3 regions of the Streptomyces sp. NPDC092296 genome follow, and region 1 is predicted to be linked to each of the others. Evidence: predicted binding sites of a transcription regulator. Region 1 holds the regulator's gene; each other region holds the start of a gene.
What was found. Region 1 encodes HrcA, which represses chaperone genes, less so after heat shock. Its sites were predicted from a motif close to TTNGCACTCNGNNNNNCNGAGTGCNAA; they were not measured.
Positions count from the first base shown of each region.

Region 2: groES (co-chaperone GroES) is a predicted target of HrcA. The motif match lies at 2,791-2,817, and genes of this name have one in related genera.
Region 3: groL (chaperonin GroEL) is a predicted target of HrcA. The motif match lies at 1,445-1,471, and genes of this name have one in related genera.

Region 1 is NZ_JBIVRB010000005.1:16,069-22,448, forward strand. It holds gene ACIQGZ_RS15040 (hypothetical protein) at 1-358, opposite strand, end outside; gene htpX (zinc metalloprotease HtpX) at 360-1,268, opposite strand; gene hrcA (heat-inducible transcriptional repressor HrcA) at 1,575-2,591, shown strand; gene dnaJ (molecular chaperone DnaJ) at 2,620-3,762, shown strand; gene ACIQGZ_RS15060 (16S rRNA (uracil(1498)-N(3))-methyltransferase) at 3,838-4,587, shown strand; gene ACIQGZ_RS15065 (PDZ domain-containing protein) at 4,691-6,380, shown strand, end outside.
Region 2 is NZ_JBIVRB010000004.1:171,150-177,529, reverse strand. It holds gene ACIQGZ_RS13885 (LysR substrate-binding domain-containing protein) at 1-519, opposite strand, end outside; gene groL (chaperonin GroEL) at 613-2,241, opposite strand; gene groES (co-chaperone GroES) at 2,339-2,647, opposite strand; gene ACIQGZ_RS13870 (methyltransferase domain-containing protein) at 3,181-4,347, shown strand; gene ACIQGZ_RS13865 (polysaccharide deacetylase family protein) at 4,355-5,257, opposite strand; gene ACIQGZ_RS13860 (hypothetical protein) at 5,308-5,607, opposite strand; gene tsaD (tRNA (adenosine(37)-N6)-threonylcarbamoyltransferase complex transferase subunit TsaD) at 5,604-6,380, opposite strand, start outside.
Region 3 is NZ_JBIVRB010000019.1:77,139-83,518, forward strand. It holds gene groL (chaperonin GroEL) at 1-1,263, opposite strand, end outside; gene ACIQGZ_RS27385 (cold-shock protein) at 1,746-1,952, opposite strand; gene ACIQGZ_RS27390 (MoaD/ThiS family protein) at 2,922-3,200, opposite strand; gene thrC (threonine synthase) at 3,197-4,504, opposite strand; SAM riboswitch class I at 4,521-4,659, opposite strand; gene ACIQGZ_RS27400 (glucosyl-3-phosphoglycerate synthase) at 4,828-5,829, shown strand; gene ACIQGZ_RS27405 (trehalose-6-phosphate synthase) at 5,880-6,380, shown strand, end outside.

The sequences.
Region 1 (6,380 bases):
GCGGGCCGAAGCCGTTGGCCTCCAGCTCGCTGTTGACCGCGTGCAGGTCGTTGACCAGGCCCGGCAGGTCGTCGGGGGAGTGCCGGGCCAGCAGCCAGGAGTAGCCGTACCCGTCCCGGCTGGCCTCCACCGGCGCGTCGCCCCGCTCGGTGTCCGCATCGAGCAGCGCCCGCACCTGCCGCTGCACCTCGGCGAAGGCGCCGCCCTCGACCGCGGCGAAGCAGACCGACCCCAGGCCGGTCGGCCGGAAGCCGCCCGCCGCCTCCAGGGTCACCGCCGCCGAGGGCAGCCCGAACAGCTGGTCGAGGTCCGGCCGGACCGGCTTGCGCCGGCCCAGCAGGACGTCCAGCAGGCCCACCTCAGCGGCCCAGCTCGGTGGAGATCCGGCCCAGCTGCGCCAGCCGCTGCTCCAGCGTCGGGTGGGTGGAGAGCAACTGGGAGGCGGTCTCCTTGGCGTTCAGCGCCGGGGCGAAGTAGAAGGCGTTGTACGGCTGCGACCGCCGCAGGTCCTCACTGGGGATGCGGGCGATCTGGCCGGTGACCTTGGTGAGCGCCGAGGCCAGCTCGGAGGGCCGACCGGTGAGCAGCGCCGCCGAGCGGTCGGCGGCCAGCTCGCGGTAGCGGGAGAGCAGCCGGGTCAGCAGGAAGCCGAGCGCCCACACCACCATGCTGGCCAGCGGGATCACGATCGCCGCGATGGCCATGTTGCTGTCCCGGCTGCCCCGGAAGCCGCCCCACAGGCCGATCCGGGCGATCGCCCCGGCCAGCACGGCGAGGAAGCCGGCGATGGTCATCACGGCCACATCGCGGTGCGCGACATGGGACAGCTCATGGGCGAGGACGCCCTCCAGCTCCTCCGGCTCCAGCCGCCGCAGCAGCCCGGTGGTCACGCAGACCACCGCCCGGTCCGGATTGCGCCCGGTGGCGAAGGCGTTGGGCATGTCGTTGACGGCGACCGCCACCCGGGGCTTGGGCATGTCGGCCAGGGCACAGAGCCGGTCGACGGTGCCGTGCAGCTGCGGGTACTGCTCGGGGCTGACCTGGCGGGCGCCCATGGCCCGCTCGGCGATCTTGTCGCTGAACCAGAACTGGGCGACGAACAGCCCGGCGGAAATCACCACCACGATGGGCCACGCCTTGCCCAGCAGGGCGATCAGCAGGCCGGTGAAGCCCACATAGACCAGCCCGATGAGGAACATCGTGGTCACCATCCGCCGGGTGAGCCCGCGATCGGGTGCGAAGCGGGTGCGGTGCCCGGACTCAGCCATGGCTCCTCCTCCACGTGTGCCGCCATGCGGCGGCCGGGCGGCTGCTCCTCCGCCCTCTGCCTTCGATGCTCCCACCCTCGCAGTCGAAGGGGCAGCACTCCCGGAGGTGATCCGCACCTTCGGCAGGTGTTCCGTACGGCTTCCCGCGACGGCCCGTTCCGAGCGCGGTGGCCGGGCCGTACACTGGCTGGGGCGGCTTTGGCACTCGCCCGCGCAGAGTGCCAGACCCCCGGGGGCGACGAGGCCCCAGGGGGACGGGAGCCGTCCCTCACGACAGGACAACGTGCGACGCCGGAGGTGCGTGCCATGCTCGACGAGCGAAAACTCGCGGTGTTGCGCGCCATCGTGCAGGACTACGTCGGGACCGAGGAGCCGGTCGGCTCCAAGGCCCTGGTGGAGCGGCACAACCTGGGCGTCTCCCCGGCCACCGTGCGCAACGACATGGCGACGCTGGAGGAGGACGGCTACATCCACCAGCCGCACACCAGCGCCGGCCGGGTGCCCACCGACAAGGGGTACCGGCTCTTCGTGGACCGGCTGGCCGAGGTCAAGCCGCTCTCCTCGCCCGAGCGGCGCGCCATCCGGCACTTCCTGGACAGCGCGGTCGACCTCGACGACGTGGTGACCCGCACCGTACGGCTGCTGGCGCAGCTCACCCGGCAGGTCGCCGTGGTGCAGTACCCCTCGCTCTCCCGGTCCACCGTGCGGCACGTGGAGCTGCTGGCGCTCGCCCCCACCAAGATCATGCTGGTGCTGATCACCAACACCGGCCGGGTCGAGCAGCGCATCGTGGACGCCCCGGCCCCGGTCGGCGAGACCGTGCTGGCCGACCTGCGGGCCCGGCTGAACGCCCAGGCCGGCGGGGTGCGCTTCCCGGACGTCCCGGCGCTGCTCCAGGACCTGCCCGAGGGCTTCGAGCCGGACGACCGGCCGGTGGTCGCGGCGGTCCTCTCCACGCTCTTCGAGACGCTGGTGGAGCGGACCGAGGAGCGGATCATGCTCGGCGGGACGGCCAACCTCACCCGGTTCGGCCATGACTTCCCGCTGACCATCCGCCCGGTGCTGGAGGCACTGGAGGAGCAGGTGGTGCTGCTGCGACTGCTGGGAGAGACGGCGGACGCCGGCATGACCGTCCGAATCGGTCACGAGAACGACTACGAGGGCCTTAATTCCACGTCGGTCGTCTCGGTGGGCTACGGTTCGGGCGACGAGTCCGTCGCGAAGCTGGGTGTCATCGGCCCGACGCGGATGGACTACCCGGGCACGATGGGAGCAGTACGCGCGGTGGCACGGTACGTCGGTCAGATCCTGGCTGAGTCTTAGTCGATAGGCGGAGCAAGCGGAGTCATTGGTGGCCACGGACTACTACGCGGTACTGGGCGTCCGACGGGACGCGGGGCAGGACGAGATCAAGAAGGCGTTCCGGCGCCTGGCTCGTGAACTGCACCCGGACGTCAACCCCGATCCCAAGACGCAGGAGCGTTTCAAGGAGATCAACGCCGCCTACGAGGTGCTCTCCGACCCGGGCAAGCGGCAGGTCTACGACCTGGGCGGCGACCCGCTGTCGCCCAACGGCGGCGGGGGCGGCGCGGGCGGCTTCGGCACCGGCGCGGGCTTCGGCTTCTCCGACATCATGGACGCCTTCTTCGGCGCCGCGGCCGGGTCGCGGGGGCCGCGGTCGCGCACCCGGCGCGGCCAGGACGCCATGATCCGGATCGAGATCACCCTGGAGGAGGCGGCGTTCGGCACGACCAAGGAGATCCAGGTCGACACCGCCGTCACCTGCACCACCTGCAGCGGTGAGGGCGCCGCCCCGGGCACCTCCGCGCAGACCTGCGACATGTGCCGCGGCCGTGGCGAGGTCTCCCAGGTCACCCGCTCCTTCCTCGGCCAGGTCATGACCTCCCGGCCCTGCCCGCAGTGCCAGGGCTTCGGCACCGTCGTCCCCACCCCCTGCCCCGAGTGCGCCGGCGACGGCCGGGTGCGCGCCCGCCGTACGCTCACCGTGAAGATCCCGGCGGGCGTGGACAACGGCACCCGCATCCAGCTGGCCGGCGAGGGCGAGGTCGGCCCCGGCGGCGGCCCGGCCGGCGACCTGTACGTGGAGATCGGCGAGGCCGCGCACCGGGTCTTCCAGCGGCGCGGCGACGACCTGCACTGCACGGTCACCATCCCGATGACCGCCGCCTCGCTCGGCACCAAGGTGCCGCTGGAGACGCTGGACGGGGTGGAGGACGTCGACATCCGGCCCGGCACCCAGTCCGGGCAGTCGATCCCGATGACCGGGCGCGGCATCACCCATCTGCGCGGCGGCGGCCGGGGCGACCTGATCGTGCACGTCGAGGTGCAGACGCCCACCAAGCTCGAACCCGAGCAGGAGGAGCTGATCCGCCGGCTGGCCAAGCTGCGCGGCGAGGAGCGCCCCTCGGGCACCTTCGCCCCCGGCCAGCAGGGGCTGTTCTCCCGGCTGAAGGACGCGTTCAACGGGCGCTGAGCCGTCGTCGCCCGGCCGCCGCCCGGCGGCCGGGCACCCGCGCCGCCGCCGCAGCACAGCAGTGAGGAACCGGTCATGACCGCCCCCGTCTTCGTCGTCGACGACGACCGACTCCAGGGCACCGGCCAGGGCGACCTGGTCCGCCTCGACGGCGCCGAGGGGCGGCACGCCGCCGCCGTGAAGCGGCTCGCGGTCGGTGAGGCCGTGGTGCTCACCGACGGGCGCGGCACCGGCGCGTACGGGACCGTGGCGCAGCTGCACGGCAAGGACGCCCTGGACGTGGCGGTGGCCGAGCTGCGCCGCGAACCGGAGGCCCGGCCGAGGATCACCGTGGTCCAGGCGCTGCCCAAGGGCGACCGGGGCGAGCTGGCCGTGGAGACCATGACCGAGGTCGGGGTGGACGCGGTGGTGCCCTGGGCCGCCTCCCGCTGCATCACCCAGTGGAAGGGCGAGCGCGGCCAGAAGGCGCTGGCCAAGTGGCGGGCCACCGCCCGCGAGGCCGGCAAGCAGTCCCGGCGGCTGCGCTTCCCCGAGGTGCACGACCTGATGACGACCCGTCAGGTGGCCGCGCTGCTGGCGGACGCCGCGCTGCCCGCCGTGCTGCACGAGGAGGGCGCCGCGCCGCTGGCGGCGGCCCCGCTGCCGGACGGCGGCCCGATCGTGCTGGTCGTCGGCCCGGAGGGCGGGGTCTCCCCGGAGGAGCTGGCCGCCTTCGCGGCGGTCGGCGCCGGACCGTACCGGCTGGGCGCCTCGGTGCTGCGCACCTCCACCGCCGGGGTCGCGGCGGCGGCGCTGCTGCTGGGCCGCACCGGCCGCTGGGGCTGAGCAGGGGCCGATCCGGCCGCCACCGGCCCAAACCTGGGACGGCGGAGTTCGCTGACCGGGAAAACCATCGCCGCTGTCCGACCACCTGGTTAGGGTGGCGCCCGTGACCCAAGTTGAACCCGGCACCACCGCGAGCCCTAACGGCGCCTACCTCCGCTTCCCGCACATCCACGGCGACCTGGTCACCTTCGTCGCCGAGGACGACGTCTGGATCGCCCCGCTGGACGGCGGCAGAGCCTGGCGGATCAGCGCGGACCGGGCCCCGGCCTCCCATCCGCGCTTCTCGCCCGACGGCAGCCGGGTCGCCTGGACCTCGACCCGCGACGGCGCCCCCGAGGTCCACACCGCCCCGGTCGACGGCGGCCCCGCCCAGCGGCTGACCCACTGGGGCAGCGGCCGGACCGCCGTGCGCGGCTGGACGCCCGCAGGCGAGCCGATCGCCATCACCACGGCGGGCCAGGCCACCCTCCGCCGCAGCTGGGCCTTTGCCGTCCCGCTGGACGGCGGCGAGCCGCGCCGGCTGCCGTACGGCCCGATCGCCGGGCTGGCCTTCGAGCCCGCCGAGGACGGCCGGGTGCTGCTGCTCTCCGCCGGGCCGGTCGGCCCGGGGAAGGAGCCCGCCCACTGGAAGCGCTACCGGGGCGGCACGGCGGGCAAGCTGTGGATCGGCCGCACCGGCGGTACGTTCGAGCGCGTCCACCAGGAGCTGGACGGCCAGCTCGACTCCCCGATGTGGGTCGGTGACCGGATAGCCTTCCTCTCCGACCACGACGGTGTCGCCCGGCTGTACTCCAGCCTCCCCGACGGCAGCGACCTGCGGCAGCACAGCAGCGGCGAGTTCTACGCCCGCAACGCCAGCACCGACGGCACCCGGGTGGTCTGGCACGAGGCCGGTGAGCTGTGGCTGCTGGACGACCTGGCCGGCGGCGAGCCGCGCCGCCTGGAGACCGTCCTCGGCGGCCCCCGCACCGGCCGGCAGCCCTTCCCGGTGGCCGCCGGGCGCCACCTGGGCGTGCCCGCCCCCGACCGTACGGGCCGGGCCAGCGCCGTCACCGTGCGCGGCACCGTGCACTGGCTCACCCACCGGGACGGCCCCGCCCGCGCGCTGGCCGCCGAGCCCGGCGTCCGGGCGCGGCTGGCCGAGGTCGTCCCCGGCGAGTCCGGCCAGAGCGTGGTCTGGGTCACCGACGCGGACGGCGACGACGCCCTGGAGTTCGCCCCCGCCACCGGGGCCGTGGGCGGCACCCCGCGCCGGGTCGCGGCCGGCCGGCTGGGCCGGGTGCTGGAGCTGGTCGCCGCCCCGGACGGCCGTCGGGTCGCGGTGGCCTCCCACGACGGCCGGGTGCTGCTGGTCGAGGTGGAGACCGGCGAGGTACGGGAGGTCACCCGCAGCGAGGACGGCGACGTCTCCGACCTGGCCTTCTCGCCCGACTCCGGCTGGCTGGCCTGGTCCCACCCCGGCCCCTGGCCGCTGCGGCACCTCAAGCTGGCCAACACCACCGACCTCTCGGTGGTCGACGCCACCCCGCTGCGCTTCAACGACAGCTCTCCCGCCTTCACCGCCGACGGCAAGCACCTGGCCTTCCTGTCGGTCCGCAACTTCGACCCGGTCTACGACGCCCATGTCTTCGACCTGTCCTTCCCGACCGGCTGCCGGCCGTACCTGATCACGCTGGCCGCCGACACCCCCTCGCCGTTCGGCCCGCAGCGGCACGGCCGGTCCTTCGGCGGCGGGGACGGCGAAGGCAAGCCCGGCGGCAAGGACGCGGCCAAGCCGGACGCCGACGAGGACA
Region 2 (6,380 bases), on a different contig from region 1:
GCCGCCGGCCGCCACCGGCTCCTCCTGGTGGACCGGCGGCTGCTCCCGTACCGGCAGCGGCAGATCCGGGTAGCGGAAGGCCAGCGCCACTTCGCACTCCCCGGCCCGCAGCATCGCCAGCGCCTCCGGCGGCTCGGCCTCCACCAGTGAGACCCGCACCCCCGGGTGCGAGGCCCGCACCTCCGCGACCGCGCGCGGCACCAGGGTGGAGCTGGCGGTCGGGAAGGAGACCAGCCGCACCCGCCCGGCCCGCAGCCCGGCGATGGCGGCGACCTCCTCCTCGGCGGCGGTGAGCCCGGCGAGGATGCCGCCCGCGTGCTTGAGCAGCACCCGGCCCGCCTCGGTGAGCTGCATGCCCCGGCCGGAGCGGGCCACCAGCGGCGTACCGACCGACTTCTCCAGCGCCTTCATCTGCTGGCTGACCGCCGGCTGGGTGCAGCCCAGCTCCCGGGCGGCGGCGGAGAAGGAGCCGGTCCGGGCCGCCGCCCGCAGGACCCTGAGATGACGTGCCTCGATCATTCCCCAATCATAAGCAGTGCTTTGAGAAACGACCGGGGCCTGTGCCCGCCGCGAGGAAGCGGCGGGCACAGGCCCCGGAAGGGATGCGCTGCGTCAGTGCGAGTGGCCGTGGCCGCCGTGCGAGTGGCCGGCCTCCGGCTCCTCCTCCTTCTTCTCCACCACCAGGGTCTCGGTGGTGAGCAGCAGGGAGGCGATGGAGGCGGCGTTCTCCAGGGCGGAGCGGGTGACCTTGACCGGGTCGATGACGCCGGCCTTGATCAGGTCGCCGTACTCGCCGGTGGCGGCGTTGAAGCCCTGCCCGGCGTCCAGCTCGGCCACCTTGGCGGTGATCACGTAGCCCTCGAGGCCCGCGTTCTGGGCGATCCAGCGCAGCGGCTCGACCAGCGCGCGGCGGACGACCGCGACACCGGTGGCCTCGTCGCCGGTCAGGCCCAGGCCGTCCTCCAGCACCTTGGCGGAGTGGACCAGGGAGGCGCCGCCGCCGGCGACGATGCCCTCCTCGACCGCCGCGCGGGTCGCCGAGATGGCGTCCTCAAGGCGGTGCTTCTTCTCCTTGAGCTCCACCTCGGTGGCGGCGCCGACCCGGATGACGCAGACGCCGCCGGCCAGCTTGGCCAGCCGCTCCTGCAGCTTCTCGCGGTCCCAGTCGGAGTCGGTGCCGGCGATCTCGGCCTTGATCTGCGCGACCCGGCCGGTGACCTCCTCCGAGGAGCCCGCACCGTCGACGACCGTGGTGTCGTCCTTGGTGACGGTCACCCGGCGGGCGCTGCCCAGCACGTCCAGACCGGCCTGGTCGAGCTTGAGGCCGACCTCCTCCGCGATGACGGTGGCACCGGTCAGGGTGGCCAGGTCACCGAGCATGGCCTTGCGGCGGTCACCGAAGCCGGGGGCCTTCACCGCGACGGCGTTGAAGGTGCCGCGGATCTTGTTGACCACCAGGGTCGACAGGGCTTCGCCCTCGACGTCCTCGGCGATGATCAGCAGCGGCTTGCTGGCGCCACCCTGGAGGATCTTCTCCAGCAGCGGCAGCAGGTCCTGGATGGAGGAGATCTTGCCCTGGTGGATCAGGATGTACGGGTCCTCCAGGACGGCCTCCATCCGCTCCTGGTCGGTCACCATGTACGGCGACAGGTAGCCCTTGTCGAACTGCATGCCCTCGGTGAAGTCCAGCTCCAGGCCGAAGGTGTTCGACTCCTCGACGGTGATCACACCGTCCTTGCCGACCTTGTCCATCGCCTCGGCGATCAGATCGCCGACCTGCTGGTCCTGGGCGGACAGCGCGGCCACGGCGGCGATGTCGTCCTTGCCCTCGATCTCACGGGCGATGGCGAGCAGGTGCTCCGAGACGGCCGCGACGGCGGCGTCGATGCCCTTCTTCAGAGCGGCGGGGCCGGTGCCCGCCACGACGTTGCGCAGACCCTCGTTGACCAGGGCCTGGGCCAGCACGGTGGCGGTGGTGGTGCCGTCACCCGCGACGTCGTTGGTCTTGGTGGCGACCTCCTTGACGAGCTGCGCGCCAAGGTTCTCGTACGGGTCGTCCAGCTCCACCTCACGGGCGATGGTGACACCGTCGTTGGTGATGGTGGGAGCACCGAACTTCTTGTCGATGACGACATTGCGGCCCTTGGGGCCGATCGTCACCTTCACGGTGTCGGCGAGCTTGTTGACGCCGCGCTCAAGCGAGCGGCGCGCGTCCTCGTTGAACTGCAGGATCTTCGCCATCGTTGCGTCTTTTCCCTCTCAACAACCGCGCCCCGGGACCCCGGTCACTGCTGACAGGGAGCCCGGGGCGGGTCACGACTCTACGGTGAGCGTCGAATTACTTCTCGATGATCGCGAGGACGTCGCGAGCCGAGAGGACGAGGTACTCCTCGCCGTTGTACTTGACCTCGGTGCCGCCGTACTTGCTGTACAGCACGACATCGCCGACGGCGACGTCCAGCGGGAGACGCTGGCCGTCCTCGAAGCGACCCGGGCCCACGGCCAGGACGACGCCCTCCTGGGGCTTCTCCTTGGCAGTGTCCGGGATGACCAGGCCAGAGGCCGTGGTGGTCTCGGCGTCGAGCGGCTGGACCACAATGCGGTCCTCGAGCGGCTTGATGGCAACCTTGGTGCTGGCGGTCGTCACGTCCGACCTCCCCCTTCGGAGATCTCACGGGGTTGTCTAAAGGTAGGTGGCGACCTGGCCGGCCCGTCGTCGCGGGTGCCGGACCTGCCTCGTCGCGTTAGCACCCTCCTGGGGAGAGTGCCAAGGACGACCATAGGGGGCGTCTAGCACTCAGTCAACCAGAGTGCTAACCAGTGGCTGGTCTCGCTGACCGGAGACGGGTACCGACGGGGGTCGTCCTGGCGGCTGTCCGTAGGGGGTTGGGGGCGCGCGGCGGGGCCTGCCGGCCTTGAGAACGGCCCAGGAAACGGCAGGCGCCATGGGCGTGTCGCGGCCCCCAGGGGCGCGAGGAACTGCGCGAACACTCAGCCCCGCACCCCCAGGGGCGCGAGGAACTGCGCGAACAACCCCCACCTCCGTGGCGCGCCGCACAACGCCCCGCGCCCCGAGTGGCATCACCGCACAGCCCGCACCCGACCGAAGCACCCCCACCGAAGCACCCCCACCGAAGCACCCCCACCGAAGCGCCCGCACCGAAGCGGGAGAATGGCCGAGTGGAGATCGACGCGTTCCAGGAGCTTCAGTCCGGCGAGGGGCAGGCCCTGCTGGCCCTGCTGCGCGACTACGACCCCGGCCAGGAGCTGGCCCTCGCCACCCGGCTGCGCCGCGAGCACCCCGCCGAGCTGGTCTCGGCCGCCCTCGGTCAGGCCCGGCTGCGCCAGCGCGCCCGCGCCAAGTTCGGCGGCGACGCCGACCGGATGTACTTCACCCCGGACGGGGTCGAGCAGGCCACCCGCACCACGGTCGGCGAGTGGCGGGCCCGCCGGTTCGCCGCGCTGGGGGTGCGGCGGCTGGCCGACCTCTGCTGCGGGGTCGGCGGCGACGCCGTCGCGCTGGCTCGGGCCGGTATCGCGGTGCTCGCGGTGGACCGCTCGCCGCTGGCCTGCGCCGCCGCCGAGGCCAACGCGCGGGCGCTGGGAGTGGCCGACCTGGTCGAGGTGCGCTGCGCGGACGTGGCCGAGGTGGACCTGACCGGATACGACGCGGTCTTCACCGACCCGGCGCGCCGGGGGGCGCGCGGCCGGATCTTCGACCCGGAGGCGTACTCCCCGCCGCTCTCCTGGGCCGTCGCCGCCGCCCGGCGCACCCCGTACGCCGCACTGAAGATCGCCCCCGGCGTGCCGCACGAGGCGGTGCCCGCGGACGCCGAGGCCGAGTGGGTCTCGGACGGCGGGGACGTCAAGGAGGCCGTGCTCTGGTTCGGCACCGGCGCCGCGCAGCCGCACCGCGCCACCCTGCTGCCCGGCGGCCACACGCTGACCGGCGGCCGGCTGCCCGACCCGGCCGTGGGCCCGGTGCGCCGCAACCTCTACGAGCCGGACGGCGCCGTGATCCGCGCCCACCTGGTGGCGGAGGTCGCGGAGCGGGTCGGGGGCGGCCTGCTCGATCCAACCATCGCCTACCTCGCCTCCGACACCCTGGTGCCCACCCCGTACGCCACCGCGTACGAGATCACCGACACCCTGCCGTTCAACCTCAAGCGGCTGCGGGCGCTGCTGCGCGAGCGCGGGGTCGGCACGGTGGTGGTCAAGAAGCGCGGCTCCGCCGTGGAGCCGGAGGAGCTGCGCCGCAAGCTCCGGCCGCAGGGCCCGAACTCCTGCACGGTGTTCCTGACCCGGGTGGCGGGCGCGCCCACCGTACTGCTGGGGCAACCGGCCTGACGGCGGGTCAGCCGGAGGTGCCCAGGTAGTCGTCGAGCCGGCCCACCGCGAAGCCCTGCTGCTGGATGCGGTGCAGCAGCGCGGCGAACATCTGGGTCATGGTGTGCCCCTTGAGCTCGGACGGGCCCCGGAAGTGGGCCAGGATGACGTCACCGGGGCGCAGCTTCTTGTCGGGGGCCTGGTACTGCATGTCGGTGATCTGCATCGACTCCTTCCAGAGCACCACGGCCTTGATCCCGCACTCCTTGGCCGCCTGGAGGGTGGCGGCGTTGTAGTTCCCGTACGGCGGCCGCAGCAGGGTGGGCGCCTTGCCGTACTCCTTGGCGAGCTTCTGCTGCTGGCCGCAGATCTCGGCGCGCTGGGCGGCGGCGCCGAGGGTGGGCAGGTCGGGATGGGTCAGGGTGTGGTTCTGGACGGTGTTGCCGAGCCCCTGGAGCGGGGTGAAGTAGCGGTAGTCAGTGCGAATGCTGGCGTCGGTGAGGAACATGGTGACCGGCACCTTGAGCTCGCTGAGCATCCGGACGAACTCCGGGTCCTTCTCGGCGCCGTCGTCGATGGTGATGAAGACGACCCGGTCCTTGGTGTCGACCTGGCTGATCACCGGGATCGGTCCTGAGTCGCCCGGTCCGCCGGTGGGCAGCGCGGGCGCGGCGGGCGGCTTGGGGGCGGCCCGCAGCGGGGTGAGGTGCCAGCCGCGCCAGAGCGCGGCCTGCCGTCGGGCGGCCTCCCGCCTGGCGTCGGCGGACGGGATGGCGGCGTGGGCCGTGGTGGCGCCCGCCGACGGGGTCGGGCCGCCGGGGCCGGGGGCGGGCGCGCCGGTGCCGCAGGCGGCCAGCGAGGCGGCGGCGGCCAGCGAGGCGCCGATGACGCCGTACCGGACCGCTCGCCCGCGTGCACTCCGATCGATCATGCGTATGAGGACGCCGGGGGCGGATCGGTGGTTGCCGGGGCGCGCGGCGGTCACGGGAAGCTCTCGACCCGGTGGAAGCGCCACCGGTGCGGGGCGCGGGCCAGCAGTTCCTGCGGCGGGTCCGGCAGCTCGGGCAGCGTACGCCGCTCCGGCTCGGTCACCGCCTCCGGAGCCGCCGACCACCAGGTGATCACCAGCACCCGGTCCTCGGCGGCGGTGAACACCTCGGCCCGCTCCAGACCGGCCGCCGACGCGGTGAGCGCGGGCAGGCCCCGCTCCAGCGCCCAGGCCAGCAGCGCGCCGCCGCGCCCCTCGGCCGCCCGTGCCTCCCACATCAGGGTGACGGTCACACCCCACCTCCCAGCGCCTGGTGGGCGTGCGCGTGCACGGCCCCGTGCGGGTCCGGTACGGAGACCTCGGTGACCGGCAGCGAGGAGTCGGCGGACAGGTCGAACGCCGAGGCGTCCCGGCCGCGCCAGACCATCTCGGCGCCGAGCGCGGCCACCATCGCACCATTGTCGGTGCACAACCCCGGCCTCGGCACCCGCAGCCGGATGCCGGCCCGCTCGCAGCGCTCCTCGGCCATCGCCCGCAGCCGCGAGTTGGCCGCCACACCGCCGCCGATCATCAGATGGTCGACGCCGCTGTCCCGGCACGCCCTGACCGCCTTGCGGGTGAGCACATCGGTGACCGCCTCCTGGAAGGACGCGGCGACGTCCGCCACCGGTACGTCCTCCCCGGCCCGCCGCCGCTGCTCGACCCAGCGGGCGACGGCGGTCTTCAGCCCGGAGAAGGAGAAGTCGTACTCCGGGTCGCGGGGGCCGGTGAGCCCGCGCGGGAAGCGGATGGCCTCCGGGTCGCCCTCGCGGGCCAGCCGGTCCACCACCGGGCCGCCGGGGAAGCCCAGGCCGAGCACCCGGGCCACCTTGTCGAACGCCTCGCCCGCCGCGTCGTCGATGGTGGCGCCCAGCGGCCGTACGTCCCGGGTGATGTCCTCGGTGAGCAGCAGCGAGGAGTGCCCGCCGGAGACCAGCAGCGCCATCGTCGGCTCCGGCAGCCGGCCGTGCTCCAGCTGGGAGACGCAGATGTGCGAGGCCAGGTGGTTCACCCCGTACAGCGGCTT
Region 3 (6,380 bases), on a different contig from region 1:
GCCGGCCTGGAGCAGGGCCACGCCACCACCGGCGACGATGCCCTCCTCGACGGCGGCCTTGGCGTTGCGCACCGCGTCCTCGATGCGGTGCTTGCGCTCCTTGAGCTCCACCTCGGTGGCCGCGCCGGCCTTGATGACGGCGACGCCGCCGGCCAGCTTGGCGAGGCGCTCCTGGAGCTTCTCGCGGTCGTAGTCCGAGTCCGAGTTCTCGATCTCGGCGCGGATCTGGTTCACGCGGCCCTGGACCTGGTCGCTGTCACCGGCACCGTCGACGATGGTCGTCTCGTCCTTGGTGATGATGACCTTGCGGGCGCGGCCCAGCAGGTCGAGACCGGCGTTCTCCAGCTTGAGGCCGACCTCCTCGGAGATGACCGTGCCACCGGTGAGGATGGCGATGTCACCGAGCATGGCCTTGCGGCGGTCACCGAAGCCCGGGGCCTTGACGGCGACGGACTTGAAGGTGCCACGGATCTTGTTGACCACCAGGGTCGACAGGGCCTCGCCCTCGACGTCCTCAGCGATGATCAGCAGCGGCTTGCCGCTCTGCATGACCTTCTCGAGGATCGGCAGCAGGTCCTTCACGCCGCCGACCTTGGAGTTGACGATCAGGATGTACGGGTCGTCGAACGACGCCTCCATCCGCTCCAGGTCGGTCGCGAAGTAGGCGGAGATGTAGCCCTTGTCGAAGCGCATGCCCTCGGTGAGCTCAAGCTCCAGGCCGAAGGTGTTGCTCTCCTCGACGGTGATGACACCTTCCTTGCCGACCTTGTCCATCGCCTCGGCGATGAGCGCGCCGATCTGCGGGTCAGCGGCGGAGATGGAGGCGGTGGAGGCGATCTGCTCCTTGGTCTCCACGTCCTTGGCCTGCTCGAGGAGCTGGGCGGAGACGGCCTCGACGGCCTTCTCGATGCCGCGCTTCAGGGCCATCGGGTTGGCGCCGGCGGCGACGTTGCGCAGACCCTCGCGGACGAGAGCCTGGGCGAGCACGGTGGCGGTGGTGGTGCCGTCACCCGCGACGTCGTCGGTCTTCTTGGCGACCTCCTTGACGAGCTCGGCGCCGATCTTCTCGTACGGGTCCTCCAGCTCGATCTCCTTGGCGATGGAAACACCATCGTTGGTGATCGTGGGGGCGCCCCACTTCTTCTCAAGGACGACGTTGCGACCCTTGGGGCCCAGCGTGACCTTGACGGCGTCGGCGAGCTGGTTCATCCCGCGTTCGAGGCCGCGGCGCGCTTCCTCGTCAAACGCGATGATCTTGGCCATGTGGGAAGGTCCTCCATGGGGGTCCCCCCGGCCGGAGGCTGGGGGAGGGTTGGCATGCTCGGACCGCGAGGGTGCCCGCGACGGACGACCTCCTGGCCGCGTGGGTCCTTTCCCCACCGCCCCGGAAGCCTCACCGACCCGGTCCGCTGTCACTCTCAACCGGAGAGTGCTAACGCAAGATTTAGCACTCTCCCCCTCCGAGTGCAACCTCAGTCGCTGATGTTTTGGGGTGGTTGCAGATCACGGCCGGGGCGGGCGGCGGACCACCGGGGAGCCGGGCGGGCGGGCGGAGCCGGACCCGGAGCCGGACATGGCGGCGGGCCCGCACCCGAGGTGTTCGGGTGCGGGCCCGCAGAAGACCGTGTGGAGCACTGGCCGGGGTCCGCCTCGGCAGTGGTGCTGACAGCAGTCGCCGGGTGTGTCGGTCCGGGCGCTTCTTCGGTCGGTGGCCGATGAGGCAGAGTGTCGAGACAGCCGACCGGTCAGCCGGCGGCGAGGCGGACCATGTCCGCCTGCGGGCCCTTCTGGCCCTGCGAGATCTCGAACTCGACCCGCTGGCCCTCCTCGAGGGTGCGGTAGCCGTCCATCTGGATCGCGCTGTAGTGGACGAACACGTCCGCACCACCGTCGACCGCGATGAAGCCGTACCCCTTCTCCGCGTTGAACCACTTGACGGTGCCCTGAGCCATTCCAAACTCCCCTAGTACTGGGCCCTTTCACGGACCCGCACTCCGCGGACCCGGGACGAATCCGATCACTGCGGTCCCCCTGTGCAGAGCCTGGACAGTGAACGTGTCGACCGCGGCTGAATGTATCCGCATCGATGCCCTGTGCAACAGGTCAAATAGCCGAAAATTCGGAAAGCGTCTTATCGGATATCCCTGGGCAAATACCGCAGCGCCAGGCAATACGGTCCGGACATAGCGGACCTGCGCGACAATTCGCGCTCAGAATTCTGTGCCGTCCGCCGCAGCGGGGCAGGCGGCAGCGTGCGGCCGTCTCACAAGGCGGACGCACTGTCCGTACGCGACCCGAAAGGCCGCGCCCGGTCCGACCGAGCCGGAGATTCCGTGCCGGTGCGGAGGTGCCGTGCTGTGCGTTGGTACGGGGGGCGGATCGGCCTCCGGGGCACGACAGGGGTGCGGCCGAAGGTTTGGAACGCGAAGCGCCGGTACAGAAAGAGGGAGGGCCGTTCGTGCGTTGATCGAACGGTGCACTGACGACCGGAGCCACTGTATCGCGCTTCCGGAGTTCAAACATGCATGGGGCCACGATCTACCCCAGGCCCGTCCGGTCGCGGTCACCGCATTACCGCGCCGAACGCCCTTTCCGCACGTCCGGAACCCGGCGGGCCGGAAACGAACAGCGGGCGGGGACCCGACCGGGAAGGCCGGAAGCACGGCCGCGGGGCCCCCCCCCGGGGGGCGGGCCGGGGGGCGGGGGCCCCCCCCGGGGGGGCCCCCCCCCCCCCCCCCCCCGGGGGGGTGGGGGACCCCAGCCGGGCCGGGGGGGGGGGGCCCCGCCCCCCATTCCCGCCCGCCCGCCCCCGGGCGGGCGGCAAACCACCCGGGGGGGGGCCCCCGCCGGGCCGGGCGGCCCCCCCGGCCCCCGCCCCGCCCCCGGGGGGGGGGCCCGGCGGCCGTGCCGCACAGCGGTGTTCAGCAGCCGCCCGCCACGGCCGGGATGATGGAGATCCCGATGCCGTCCGGGGTGGCGGTGCCCAGGCCCTCGGCGAAGCGCACGTCGTCGTCGTTGACGTAGACGTTCACGAAGCGGCGCAGCTTGCCCGCGTCGTCCAGCAGCCGGGCGCGGATGCCGGCGTGGTTGGCCTCCAGGTCGTCGATGACGTCAGCGAGGGTCTTGCCCTCGGCGGTCACCTCGGCCGCGCCGCCGGTGTAGGTACGCAGGATGGTGGGGATGCGGACGTTGACGCTCATGCGAGGCCAGCCTCTCGGAACGAAGCAAGGGTGGGGCGGATGGTCGCGGTCGGGCCGGTGCCGGAGACCGCTTCCAGGGTCTTCAGGCCGTCGCCGGTGTTGAGCACCACGGTCTCGGCGGCGGGGTCCAGGAGGCCCTGGTCCAGCAGCTTGCGCAGCACGCCGACGGTCACGCCGCCGGCGGTCTCCGCGAAGATGCCCTCGGTCCGGGCCAGCAGCTTGATCGAGTCGACCACCTCGGCGTCCGAGACGTCCTCGACGGCGCCGCCGGTGCGGCGGGCGATGTCCAGGACGTACGGGCCGTCGGCGGGGTTGCCGATCGCGAGCGACTTGGCGATGGTGTCCGGCTTCACCGGGCGGACCACGTCGTGGCCGGCCTTGAAGGCGGCGGCGACGGGCGAGCAGCCGGTGGCCTGGGCGGCGAAGATCTTGTACGGCTTGTCCTCGACCAGGCCGAGCGCGATCAGCTCCTTCAGCCCCTTGTCGATCTTGGTGAGCTGGGAGCCGGACGCCACCGGGATGACCAGCTGGTCCGGCAGCCGCCAGCCCAGCTGCTCGCAGATCTCGTACGCCAGAGTCTTGGAGCCCTCGGCGTAGTACGGCCGCAGATTGACGTTGACGAAGCCCCAGCCCTCGCCGACCGGGTCACCGATCAGCTCCGAGCAGAAGCGGTTGACGTCGTCGTAGCCGCCCTCGATGGCGACCAGCTCGCCGCCATAGACGCCGGCCATCACCACCTTGCCGGCCTCCAGGTCATGCGGGATGAACACGCAGGAGCGGAAGCCGGCCCGAGCGGCGGCGGCGCCGACGGCGCCGGCCAGGTTGCCGGTGGAGGAGCAGGAGAGGGTGGTGAAGCCGAAGGTGCGGGCGGCCTGGACCGCGATGGCCACGACCCGGTCCTTGAAGGAGTGGGTCGGGTTGCCGGAGTCGTCCTTGATGTGCAGGCCGCCGGTGATGCCCAGCTCGGCCGCCAGATTGTCGGCCTTGACCAGCTTGGTCCAGCCCGGATTCAGGCCCGGGTGGGCGGCCGCGTCGGCGGGGACGGGCAGCAGTGCGGCGTAGCGCCAGATGTTGGCGGGGCCGGACTCGATCTGCCGGCGCAGGGCCTCGGGGTCGCCGCTCGGGAGTTCGTACGCGATCTCCAGCGGCCCGAAACACTCCAGGCAGGCGAAGTCGGGTCCGAGCGGGCTCCGGGCGCCGCATTCGCGGCAGGAGAGCGCGACGGCGGGGCCGAGGTCCACGGTTGCGGCCGTCGAAGCGGCGGAATCTGCGTCTGCTGCGGGTGCGATGCTCTGCACAGCCATGTGGCGAGGCCCTCTCTCCTCATCTTCCCCGCGGCGCGTCTCGCCGCAGGACGGAATTGGCACCTTGCCCACCGGGGCCTCGCGAAGGATGCGAGACCGGTGGGAGGGTTGCCGGGACTTCTTCGGGCCGTTCCCTCTGTCCCTCTGGATGAGCTCTATGGCGCCCGTGGCGAGCGCGTTTGTCCGTGATCGACCCCGACGTGCGATGGTCGTACCGCTTCCTCAAGACTGTAACGGACGGACCCACCCCCGGTGGGAGACGTCCGCTGTGCGAGATGGATCACTACGGCAGCGCCAGGCCACGCGTGACGGGAGACGACCGAGTGCTCGACGAGGTGGAGGACTGGCTGCGCCGCCGGTCCTGGTCCGCCGCCGACCGGCCGTTGGACGCCCTGCTGGCGGCCAAGTCGGCGGCGGGCGCGGCGGGCACCGTCAGCGTGGTACTGCCCGCGCTGGACGAGGAGTCGACGGTCGGCGCCATCGTCGCGGTGATCCGCCGGGAGCTGATGGAGCGGGTGCCGCTGGTGGACGAGCTGCTGGTGCTGGACTCCGGGTCCACCGACGGCACCGCCGCCGCCGCGGTCCGGGCGGGGGCCCGGGTGGTGCACCGCGACGATGTGCTGCCCCGGGTGCCGGCCGTACCGGGCAAGGGCGAGGTGCTGTGGCGGTCACTGATGGTGACCAGCGGCGAGATCGTCTGCTTCATCGACGCCGACCTGCGGGAGTTCTCCGCCGACTTCGTCTCCGGGACGGTCGGCCCGCTGCTCACCGACCCGGGCGTGCAGCTGGTCAAGGCGATGTACGACCGGCCGTTGGAGACCGAGGGCGCGGTGGTGCCGGCCGGCGGCGGGCGGGTCACCGAGCTGGTCGCCCGGCCGCTGCTCAATCTGCACTGGCCGCAGCTGGCCGGGTTCGTGCAGCCGCTGGGCGGCGAGTACGCGGCCCGCCGGTCGCTGCTGGAGCGGCTGCACTTCCCCACCGGGTACGGCGTGGAGCTGGGCCTGCTGGTGGACGCGCTGGACGAGGCGGGCCTGGACGCGCTGGCCCAGGTGGACGTCGGCGTACGCCACCACCGCCATCAGGACGGGCAGGCGCTCGGCCGGATGGCGGCCACCATCTACCGCACCGCGCTGGAGCGGCTGGTCCGCACCGGCCGGCTGAAGGGCGAGGACGGATTGGTACGGCCGCTGCTCACCCAGTTCTCCCGGGCCCCGGAGGCTGGCGCGTTCGTACCGCACAGCCATCCGGTGCCGATGCTGGAGCGCCCGCCGATGGCCGACGTGCCCGAGTACCGGGCCCGCCGCGCGCCTGGCCGGCGGCGCTGACGGGCCGGCCGGCTGGTTTGCCGGGAGAGCTGCCCGGCAAGGTACGGGTCATGGTCCAGACCGAAGCACATCCCGATCCGGCCGGCGGCAGCGCTCCGATACTCGTCGCCTCCAACAGAGGGCCGGTGTCCTTCACCGTCGAGGACGACGGGTCGCTCTCCCTGAAGCGGGGCGGCGGCGGGCTCGTCTCCGGACTGTCCGCGATCGAGGACGCGGACGCCGTGTGGGTCTGCGCGGCACTCACCGAGGGTGACCGTACGGCGGCCCGACTGGCCCCGTCGGGCCGACTGGACCGGGCCGGGTACGACACCGGCGGCCAGGCCGTCCGGATGCTGGACATCGAGCCCGGCACCTTCGCCCGCGCCTACAACGGCGTCGCCAACTCCACCCTCTGGTTCGTGCACCACCTGCTGTACAACACCCCGACCGCGCCCACCTTCGACGACCGGTTCCGCAAGGAGTGGGCCTCGTACGAGGCGTACAACACCGCCTTCGCCGACGCGCTGGCCGAGGAGGCGGCACCCGGCGCGACCGTGCTGGTGCAGGACTAC